3 regions of the Flammeovirga agarivorans genome follow, and region 2 is predicted to be linked to each of the others. Evidence: riboswitches for the same ligand, from Rfam matches in the RefSeq annotation. Region 2 holds a riboswitch; each other region holds the start of a gene.

Region 1 (3,217 bases), on a different contig from region 2:
TGGCTTCCCTAACAGCATTATTACCTCTGAAAGAGAAAGAGATATTAGATACACCACCACTTACTAATGCATGTGGTAAATTTTCTTTGATCCACTGCGTACCTTTAAAGAAATCTACAGCATAATTATTATGCTCTTCGATACCTGTGGCAACCGCTAAAATGTTAGGATCAAAGATGATATCTTGTGGAGGGAACCCTACTTTGTTTACTAGGATATCATAAGAACGAGAACAGATTTCTTTTCTTCTTTCGAAGTTATCTGCTTGTCCTTCTTCATCAAAAGCCATAACAACAGCAGCTGCACCATACTTTTTAATGAGTGTTGCTTTTTGAATAAAATCTTCCTCTCCTTCTTTAAGTGAAATCGAGTTAACAATACCTTTACCTTGCAACGTCTTTAAGCCTGCTTCAATAATCTCCCATTTAGATGAGTCGACCATGATTGGAAGCTTAGCGATATCTGGTTCAGAAGCAATAAGGTTTAAGAAACGTGTCATACACTCCTTAGAGTCTAACATTCCTTCGTCCATATTGACGTCGATCACTTGAGCACCACCTTCCACTTGGTGTCTTACTACTTCAATCGCTTCCTCAAACTCTCCGTTTTCAATTAATCGACGGAATTTTGCTGAACCGGTTACGTTGGCTCTTTCACCTACATTGACAAAGATACTATCTGGCTTGATCGTTACAGGTTCTAAACCACTAAGTCTTTGATAAGGTTCTTTTTTAGTAACCTCTCTAACTTTTGCTTGACTAAATGTTTTAGCAATACCAGCAATATGATCTGGAGTAGTACCACAACATCCACCTACGATATTAACTAATCCATCAAAAGATTTTAAGATATCACTCATTTCTTCTGATGTCTGATCATATTCGCCAAATTCGTTAGGTAGACCAGCATTAGGATATGCAGAAACATTTACGTCCGCTACCCTAGATAACTCTTGAATATATGGACGAAGTAAATCTGCACCCAAAGCACAGTTTAAACCTACACTAAATAAATCGGCATGTCTAATAGAGTTCCAGAATGCCTCTACTACTTGTCCTGAAAGTGTTCTACCAGAAGCATCAGTAATAGTACCAGATACCATCAATGGCAGACGCTTTCCTTTATATTGGTTAGGAAATTCCTCTTCTCTACCTTTTGGGGCAGCGGGAGTAACATTTCCATTTTCTACATCCGTAAAATATTTGTCTGCTGCAAACAGTGCAGCTTTACAGTTTAAGGTATCAAAAACGGTTTCGATAAGAATCGTATCTACACCACCTTCTGCTAAGCCTTGAACTTGTAAATAATAAGCCTCCACAAGATCATCAAATGTAACGGCTCTATAACCAGGATCATTTACATCTGGTGAAATTGAAGCAGTACGGTTGGTAGGACCAATGGCTCCAGCTACAAAACGAGGTTTGTGAGGTTCCTTCTCAGTAAATTCTAATGCAGCTTCTTTTGCCAACTTCGCAGACGCATAGTTTAACTCGTAAACTTCGCTTTCCATTTCATAGTCGGCCATTGCGATTGTAGTACCACTAAATGTATTAGTTTCTACGATATCACAACCTGCTTCAAAATACTGTTTATGAATATCTCTGATAATATTCGGCTGAGTAATAGATAACATATCATTATTACCTTTAACGTCACATGGGTGATCTTTGTAACGCTCGCCTCTGTAATCATCCTCACCTAATTTGTGTCTTTGGATCATAGTACCCATGGCACCGTCCAAAATCAACACTCGTTCTTTTGCTAACTCCTGGAGTTTTTCTGACATCTTAATATTTTGAAAGTTACGTTTCACATACTCAACTATTTTATAAAATAGGAGAGTTAAAACGTGCTTAAAGTTTCTCTGAGACCCTCATTCTAGATCGAATGCTTCTACTCATCTTTCTCGGACACTTCCGAAGCGGGAATTGGCACCTATCGCTGGGAACAACGGTTGCCATGACATCTACGAGCCCGTTCTCTCTGTCATTCTTGATAAGCACGCCGCAAGATAATGACAAAATGAAGAAAAGCCCACAGATTTTGCATGAAAAGGTCCGATTTATTGAAAAATCAGTAATTTTTTTTGATTTTTTTGACAGATGATAAATGATAGAAATATGCAATTTTTAAACGTATTCAGTACATTTTAAATATTTTATCTACCGATTGCGCAACAGGTTTCTAAATAATTTAATTCGTATATTTTATTTCGTTATCATATTAATGCAACCGGTTTAGTTGGTGATTGATTCAGGTGTTGCGCTACAAAACGTTTGTGCTTCCATAAAAAGTGCAATAAAAACGCTTTATCTCAAGAATTAGCACTGCATTTAACATTTGTTTTTAATTCATATTAGCTTTAGAATTGTGATAGACAAACTATAGCCAACACATGAGCGCTCTTGATGAAAATGAAATAAACAATCTATTTAATGCTATACTCTTTTGTCTAACTATTTTTTGAACATGAGATGATCACAACAATTCATGTCTGTCCTATAAACTACAATTTTAACTAATGAAAAGATTATTACAACTCTTCAGTCTGTTGGCGATTCTGTCGTTAGCAACACTGACTTCTACGTATGCTCAAGAACGAAACCTGACGGGTATTATCTATGATGAAACGAATTCCCCAATGCCTGGAGTAAACGTTATTGTAACAGGAACTACAACCGGAACTACAACCAATTTTGAAGGAAAATTCTCACTAAATGTCCCTGAAAGTGCAGAAACATTAACGTTTAGTTATATTGGTTATTTTGACCAATCAATCGCTATTGGAAACACTTCCAACTTCAGTATTTCAATGAAAGTAGATGCTGAACAACTTGAAGAAGTGGTGATAGTTGGATACGGCCAAATGGAAAAGAAAGATGTTACCGGTGCAATGTCATCTGTGAAATCAGAAGATTTTAACCAAGGTGTACTTACATCACCAGATCAATTGATCCAAGGTAAAATTGCTGGTGTACAGATGACGCCTTCTTCTGGTGAACCAGGTGCAGGTGTAAACATTAGAGTTAGAGGTGGTACATCACTTACTGCATCCAATGAGCCTTTGTATGTTATTGATGGTTTCCCTATTGATAATACTGCCTCAGATCCTGGTACAGCAGGAGTATACTCTGCATCTGCTTCAAAAAACCCTTTAGCATCTATCAACCCTGCGGATATTGAATCTTTTGATATCCTAAAGGATGCTTCTGCAACA
Region 2 (3,217 bases):
ACCGTATTCGTTAGTTTATTACTTATTGAAGGAATAATTGGTAGTATCATTTTAACGGTCGGTTTATTTAATCTATTCCCTGAAATCAGTAGTTTATTGGTCCTCTACCCTATCTACTCAATCACTAATAATAGTTTAAAATGGATAGAAAACATTCATAAGAGTAATAGACAATTACATAAAACTGTACTGATCAATATATTTACTATCATCTGTTTGGGTCTTCTTTGCTATGGTTTATGGCAACTTCAACAACCAAAATTAGAGGATCTAATATGGGGTTTAAGCGGAATGTATACGGTAGTATTTTTCCTATCACTTTCTACACTTCCCATATTTAAGATCATCAAAAGTAAATTTAACCCTAAGACTTTTAAACAAATTATATTCTATGCTAAACAAGGTACATTAAAAGCGATTTTTGGTACGATAGCATCAAGAATGACATTATTTATTTCGGCTGGATTATTATCATTAGAAGTCACAGCAGTATTAGGATTAGCACAACGATATTTAATAATTATACTCGCTTTAGGGAATTCTATTCAATTGATTTTCTATCCTAAAATTGTGGTCTTGTTTGAAAGCGGTCAGCTCAATAAATTTAAGAATGAATTCAAAAAGACGTTGGTCAGAGTCTACTCTTTAATTCTGCCTTTATCTCTGATTTTCATGATAGTGATTAAACCAATTATTATCTTTTTACATGGAGAAGTCTATGCCGATGCCTACTACTTATTAGTTATTTTAATCTTATCTTCCTTATTTAATCCATTAGGGGCCTTCTTTGGTAGTTATACCAATGCTATTGGCAAACCGCAACATTCTACCAATGTAGTCGTACTCAACAGTTGTATTTTGATCGTTTCTTCTTACTTTTTCATTCACTTTTTTGGTGAATTAGGTACGGTACTTCCCTCTTTATTTACTGAGTTTATTGGTTTTATTTTGATCACTTATTACTTTATAAAAAGAGAAAAGATCAATATAGTCTCATTGATTTACTTCTTGCCAAAATGCTATGCTATCTATTTTAGAAAAGGAAAACAAATGCTTTTTCAATACTCCAATAAATAAAACTCTACCAAATCAGTAGATTTTTATAAAATGATTTGGATTAAATAATTTAATTCCTTTAAATTTGTATCAACATCAAGAATCCTTGAATGGATGCCAACCGAGCACTAGCCACGGTGGTAGAATGGATGTGGTCCAGTAGGATGGACAAAAACGCCTACCTTACCATTCTCCAAAATTTTTCTTGATGTCATGAATTTATGTTTCATCGTAAACGCTATTTTATGACATTTACAGAAGATTTTTATCTTAACAGTATCGAAAAGTTATCATCACTTTCAGATGATGAACTCATCCACTCTTTTAATAAAGAGGTGGGAAATCTTGGATGGACCTCCACAAGAGGTGCTTATCTTTCTGCACTCAATGATGCCATTTCTCAACGGAATTTCAAGGGAACTCCTTTAATTATAAAAGGGGGTAGAATGTCGATAAAACGACATATTTCTCTTAGAAACAACCAGCTTGAGTTAGTTTAATTTTCTTTATTTAACTATTTAAAAAAATACATCATGAGTTTAGCACAAGATATATATATCCAATTTTTAGATCACTTTTCATCACTTACTACAGATGAATTAAAAACCTTGGCTCAATCAGCCAATGAGCAAGCAGTATCACATCATAATCATACGATGGTACTTGCTCTACAAGACGTTTTAAAGGCAAGAGGCGTTTAAGAACAGAAAAGAGGTTGTTAAGTACATTAACAACCTCTTCATTTATATTACTTTTCTTTCTTTAGCTAGAAACACATCACAATAGGCTTCTGCTTTTCTTAGTGCAGACCCCATTGTCCTACAAATATCTTGTGGTATTTTTGGGCGAGCTATAATATTTACACCCTGAACAATTACCTTCCCCACCACATTCGGTATCACTATAAATGATTTTTTTAGAATGTGATCAAATTTTGATTCTGTTTCTCTCAAACTTAAACCGAATGCCACTCTCGACTCTGCACTTAACCATTTTAGAGTAGAGACATCTACAACCATTACCACTTCCATATCAAGAAGGGTAAATATCTTGTTCTTAAGTTGTCTATATTCTGCAATATCTGAAACGTTAGGCTCTTCTTTCGTAACAGTTAGTGTAATTATTGGTAGTTGAGATAAATCAAATTTTGCAGCTTTACAATTATATTCTGTCTTCAATGTCTGATAACGTTTATACGATTTAATATTATAACAGAGCTGTTTGATGAATAGTTCATCAATTTACGACAAAATCTATAAATAGTACAATAATAACACTTTATACAACCAACTTAAAATAAGTCAATAATAAAAAAGAGCCCATTCTCAATAATTGAAAACAGACTCTTGGATAATTCTAATACAAATGTAACCAATTACATATAAATTAGAATCTTATATTTAATTTTCTTTATTAAAGGTTTCCATATCCATTAATCCTTCTCTCTTTGAAATGAAGGTTGCAGCTGAAGATACTCCAAATATATTTGTAGCTGTTCTTCCCATATCTATCAATGAATCTACAGAAAGTACAAATGTTAGGACAATTCCCATAACTTCTGGTGTTATACCCATAATTGTCATTGCTGTTATTGCTGCAAATGAAGCCGTTCCTGGTAATCCTGCAATTCCAAAAGAAGAAATCACAACAGAAATAAACATGGTTATTAAAACACTTGGTGAATAAAGTGCCAAGTTACCTCCCATTGCATTCGTTACCCCCACTGATAGTACGATCATAAATACAGGCCACATTGCTCCACATGCATTCATACCCATTGTTGTTCCCAATGATGCGGCAATATTTGCAGTTTCAGTATCAACACCATTTCTTTCTTCTAAAGAATTAATCGTAACAGGTAAGGTAGCTCCACTAGATTGTGTTGAGAATCCGGTAATGATTGCTGGCATTAAATTCTTCAAATGTTTCACCGGATTCACTCCATTCAACATTTGTACTACTAAATGCATTACAAAGATTAATAGCATAGTGAAATAAGCTACAAAGATAAACTTGGCTAAATCGGAGAATAATGAAGGGCCTTTCTCAGCAACCGCCATTGTCATTAACGCTAATACCCCATAAGGTGTCAGTTTAATAATGGTCATTGTCATAGAATTGATAATGATTTTGGCAGCATCTAATCCTTTAATCACCATTC
Region 3 (3,217 bases), on a different contig from region 2:
GATAAAAAAATTTCTTGTTTAAATAAAGCCTGATGATAAATACGAAAAAATCCTTTTTTCATTTAAATACGAAAAAAGGATTGAATATAAAGTATTTGTTCTAGCTTATCTTCTAGATTTTACAAGTTGTGGGCAATCTGAGTGCATATCCATCACCTCGTATTTTTTTCTTTCTTTTTGGAAGTAAGAAGAAGATGCATTTCCTGAGCTGCTTGAACATGAAAAAACTAATGCACCCAAAGTGATCAATGCTAATGTCGTGAAGAATCTATTCTTAATATTGTTCATTTTGCTTCTGTCTTTTAAGTAGAATGTTAAATCGGAGTTCGATTATTACAATTTACTAAAAAACAAAAGGCGTGCCTAATTTGATAACAGAATTCTTTTTTTACTCTTTTGCTTAAAGAATGAGCTAATTGCACCAGCAATTTTATGTGTTTCTACTAAAAATCCATCATGTCCATACAGGGATGTAATCTCTTCATAAGTTACATTTGGAATGTGTTGAGTGATATATCTTTGCTCCGAAACTGGGAATAAAACATCGCTTGTAATTCCGATTACTTGAGTGTAAGCTTCAATAGATTGTAATGCTTCTTCTAAAGACTTTCGATTTCTACCCATGTTATGAGAATCCATGGCTTTGGAAAGTGTCCAGTATGAGTAGGCATTAAATCGTTTGGTCAGCTTGTCTCCCTGATATTGTTGGTAAGTAGAGGCTCTATAATTATCTGTAATGTTATCGTCTTTATCTGTCTGAGTAGCCTCGTAAGTGCTATAATTTCTGTATGAAAGCATAGCAACAGCTCTAGCCGCTTTTAGACCGTTAATACCAGCATTTTCATCATTATCTCCCCATGTAGGATCTGCTTCGATAGCCATTCTCTGTGCTTCATTGAAAGCGATACCCCATGCAGAATGTCTTGCATTGGTAGCACAGATGATTAGGTTGTCCATTAATTTTGGTTGTTGAACAGCCCATTCTAGTGCTTGTTGTCCCCCTAAAGAACCTCCAATAAGAGTATTGATTTTATCAATACCCAAATGATTTCTTAGAATCTCCAATGAACCGACAATGTCTCTAATAGTGATATTGGGGAAATCATTGTAATAAGGTTTATTAGTAACAGGGTTGACAGATGTTGGTCCTGTTGAGCCATAACATGATCCTAAAACATTAACGCAGATAATGAAATGATCTTTTTCATTAAAAATGCAGTCATTGCCAAATAAACCATTCCACCAATCAAACACTTCCGCATTACCGGTTAATGCATGACAAACCCAAACTACATTGGAAAAATCTTTCTTCATTTTTCCAGCAGTAAAGTAATTCAGTGTGAATTCAGGTAAGCTCTCCCCAAGTTCAAGGTCATACTGATTATTATATGTAAAAGAATGCTCTTGCATTGTATTTTCAGATTGGTATTGATGTTCTATTAAAAGCAATGATGAGAAGATGTACATCAGCCTAATCTAGGATGCAAAATATTGGTGTGTGTAGTAGAAGGAGGATCCTTTCAGACGTTCCGATATTTGCTTATAGCTCCTAAAAATTTAGGCTAGGATGTAGCACCTTTTCACTTTTGTGATGGTTGCTAGAGGGTCTTAGAGCCTAGTCTCTGGCCTCTTCTTTATAAACACTTACGTCTTACTTAGATGTAAATGGTATGATGCTTCAAAGTAAAGTGAGAATTTAATAAAAAACAAACCCTCGCTTTTTTATTTGAATAAAACGAGGGTTTTTAGCTGTATTTTTAGAAATATTATAACTCAACTATGATTCCAATAGAAGGTTGAACAATTCCGTTGGTCGTCTCGATATATTTCGGAGAGTACTTACTAGGGTCGTTTGGATCAGTGACTGGATTTCCATTTTGATCTACTTCTGTAGTAAGTATTGGTTGTCCTTTAGACTGATACCCGTACATGTTCTGAATATCAAAATAAACATTTAAACTCCACTTGTCGAAGTAATAATATTTATCCACTCTAACATCTAATTGGTGGTTGGCTGATAAACGTAATGTATTTACTTGAGAATAATCTTTTACGCCTCTTCTTTCTGCGTCCCATACTTGTTTATCCATAGAAGCATCTACATCATATGGGGTATAGGGTGTGCCACCTGAATAAAGCCATCTAGCACCAATTTCCCAATTTCTCTTAAGTTTCTTACCGCCAGTTAAACTAACAATATTTCTACTGTCCCAAGAAGAAGGAGCATAAACGTTAGGGTCGGCATTTGTAAATTCAGACTGAACGTAAGTATAGGCTAGAATACCATAAAAACCCTTGAAGAATTTTTGTTGAGCCATAAACTCTATACCTATAGATCTACCTTTTGATGTACTTGTTACAGCTTCAGATCCAATTACTCCAAAATCAGCGCCCAAGTTGGCTAATGAAATTTCATTGTTGATAGAGTATGGGTATTGATCGTATAACTTTTGGAACCCTTCAATTGTAAACTTTAAGTTCTTTTCAGGAATCTTGTATTCAAAACCACCAACCAGTTGTTTGTTTCTAATGTATAATAAACCATTGTCCTTGTTTACAAAGTCTTCACCCTCTTTGTATCCTAACGTGGTGTAAGTAGGTAATTGGTAATAAATGCCTGTGTTGAAGTTTAAACTCCATCTAGGCGTAAATTGATACGATGCTGAAAATCTTGGTGAAAACTGATCTAATAAATTATTCATAGAATCAGAATAATCATTGGCATCTACTCTCGCTCCTAATGATAAAGTTACTTTGTCTTGAGCTAATTTTTTAGAAACAGTAGCAAATCCACCCCATTTGTTTAAAGGTAGTACACTATTAAAGTTGATTGTTTCTAATTCTCCAGTGGAGTAATCATATAATGTTTGGTAAGTTTGGTTAGTATAATTAGCATACTCATAACTAACACCATATGAAAAAGTAAATCCAGTATTTGTGAAAGTTAACCCTTCAAGTCTAAATTTATTCTCAGCTTCTGTTGAATTGTAATCGTAAATTTTACTTTGTGATCTATCGTTGTTCGGGTATTTGAACTGATTATTCGTAAGCATGTTTCTTGACGCCACAAATGTAAATGTTGAATTGTCTCTAAAGTGCTCATATTTAGCTCCTATAGTATAATTCCATTGATTTTGCTCAGGAGTATTATTTAAGATATAAAGGTTTTCTTCATAATCCTCATCAGTTGGTTCACCTGGTGAATCAGCTAATTTAA

What was found. A riboswitch is a leader RNA that binds a small molecule or an ion and turns the genes downstream of it on or off. The one in region 2 is predicted to bind S-adenosylmethionine.
Region 1: linked by a shared signal. The riboswitch ahead of metH (methionine synthase) and the one ahead of HGP29_RS21240 (hypothetical protein) in region 2 are both predicted to bind S-adenosylmethionine.
Region 3: linked by a shared signal. The riboswitch ahead of HGP29_RS23755 (homoserine O-acetyltransferase family protein) and the one ahead of HGP29_RS21240 (hypothetical protein) in region 2 are both predicted to bind S-adenosylmethionine.

What each region holds. Positions count from the first base shown of each region.
Region 1 is NZ_JABAIL010000008.1:186,741-189,957, reverse strand. It holds gene metH (methionine synthase) at 1-1,786, opposite strand, end outside; SAM riboswitch class I at 1,895-2,002, opposite strand; gene HGP29_RS22085 (SusC/RagA family TonB-linked outer membrane protein) at 2,522-3,217, shown strand, end outside.
Region 2 is NZ_JABAIL010000007.1:294,182-297,398, reverse strand. It holds gene HGP29_RS21245 (MATE family efflux transporter) at 1-1,077, shown strand, start outside; SAM-I-IV-variant riboswitch at 1,145-1,242, shown strand; gene HGP29_RS21240 (hypothetical protein) at 1,302-1,556, shown strand; gene HGP29_RS21235 (hypothetical protein) at 1,590-1,757, shown strand; gene HGP29_RS21230 (hypothetical protein) at 1,800-2,234, opposite strand; gene HGP29_RS21225 (dicarboxylate/amino acid:cation symporter) at 2,457-3,217, opposite strand, start outside.
Region 3 is NZ_JABAIL010000010.1:175,809-179,025, reverse strand. It holds gene HGP29_RS23760 (hypothetical protein) at 106-288, opposite strand; gene HGP29_RS23755 (homoserine O-acetyltransferase family protein) at 364-1,410, opposite strand; SAM riboswitch class I at 1,538-1,643, opposite strand; gene HGP29_RS23750 (TonB-dependent receptor) at 1,767-3,217, opposite strand, start outside.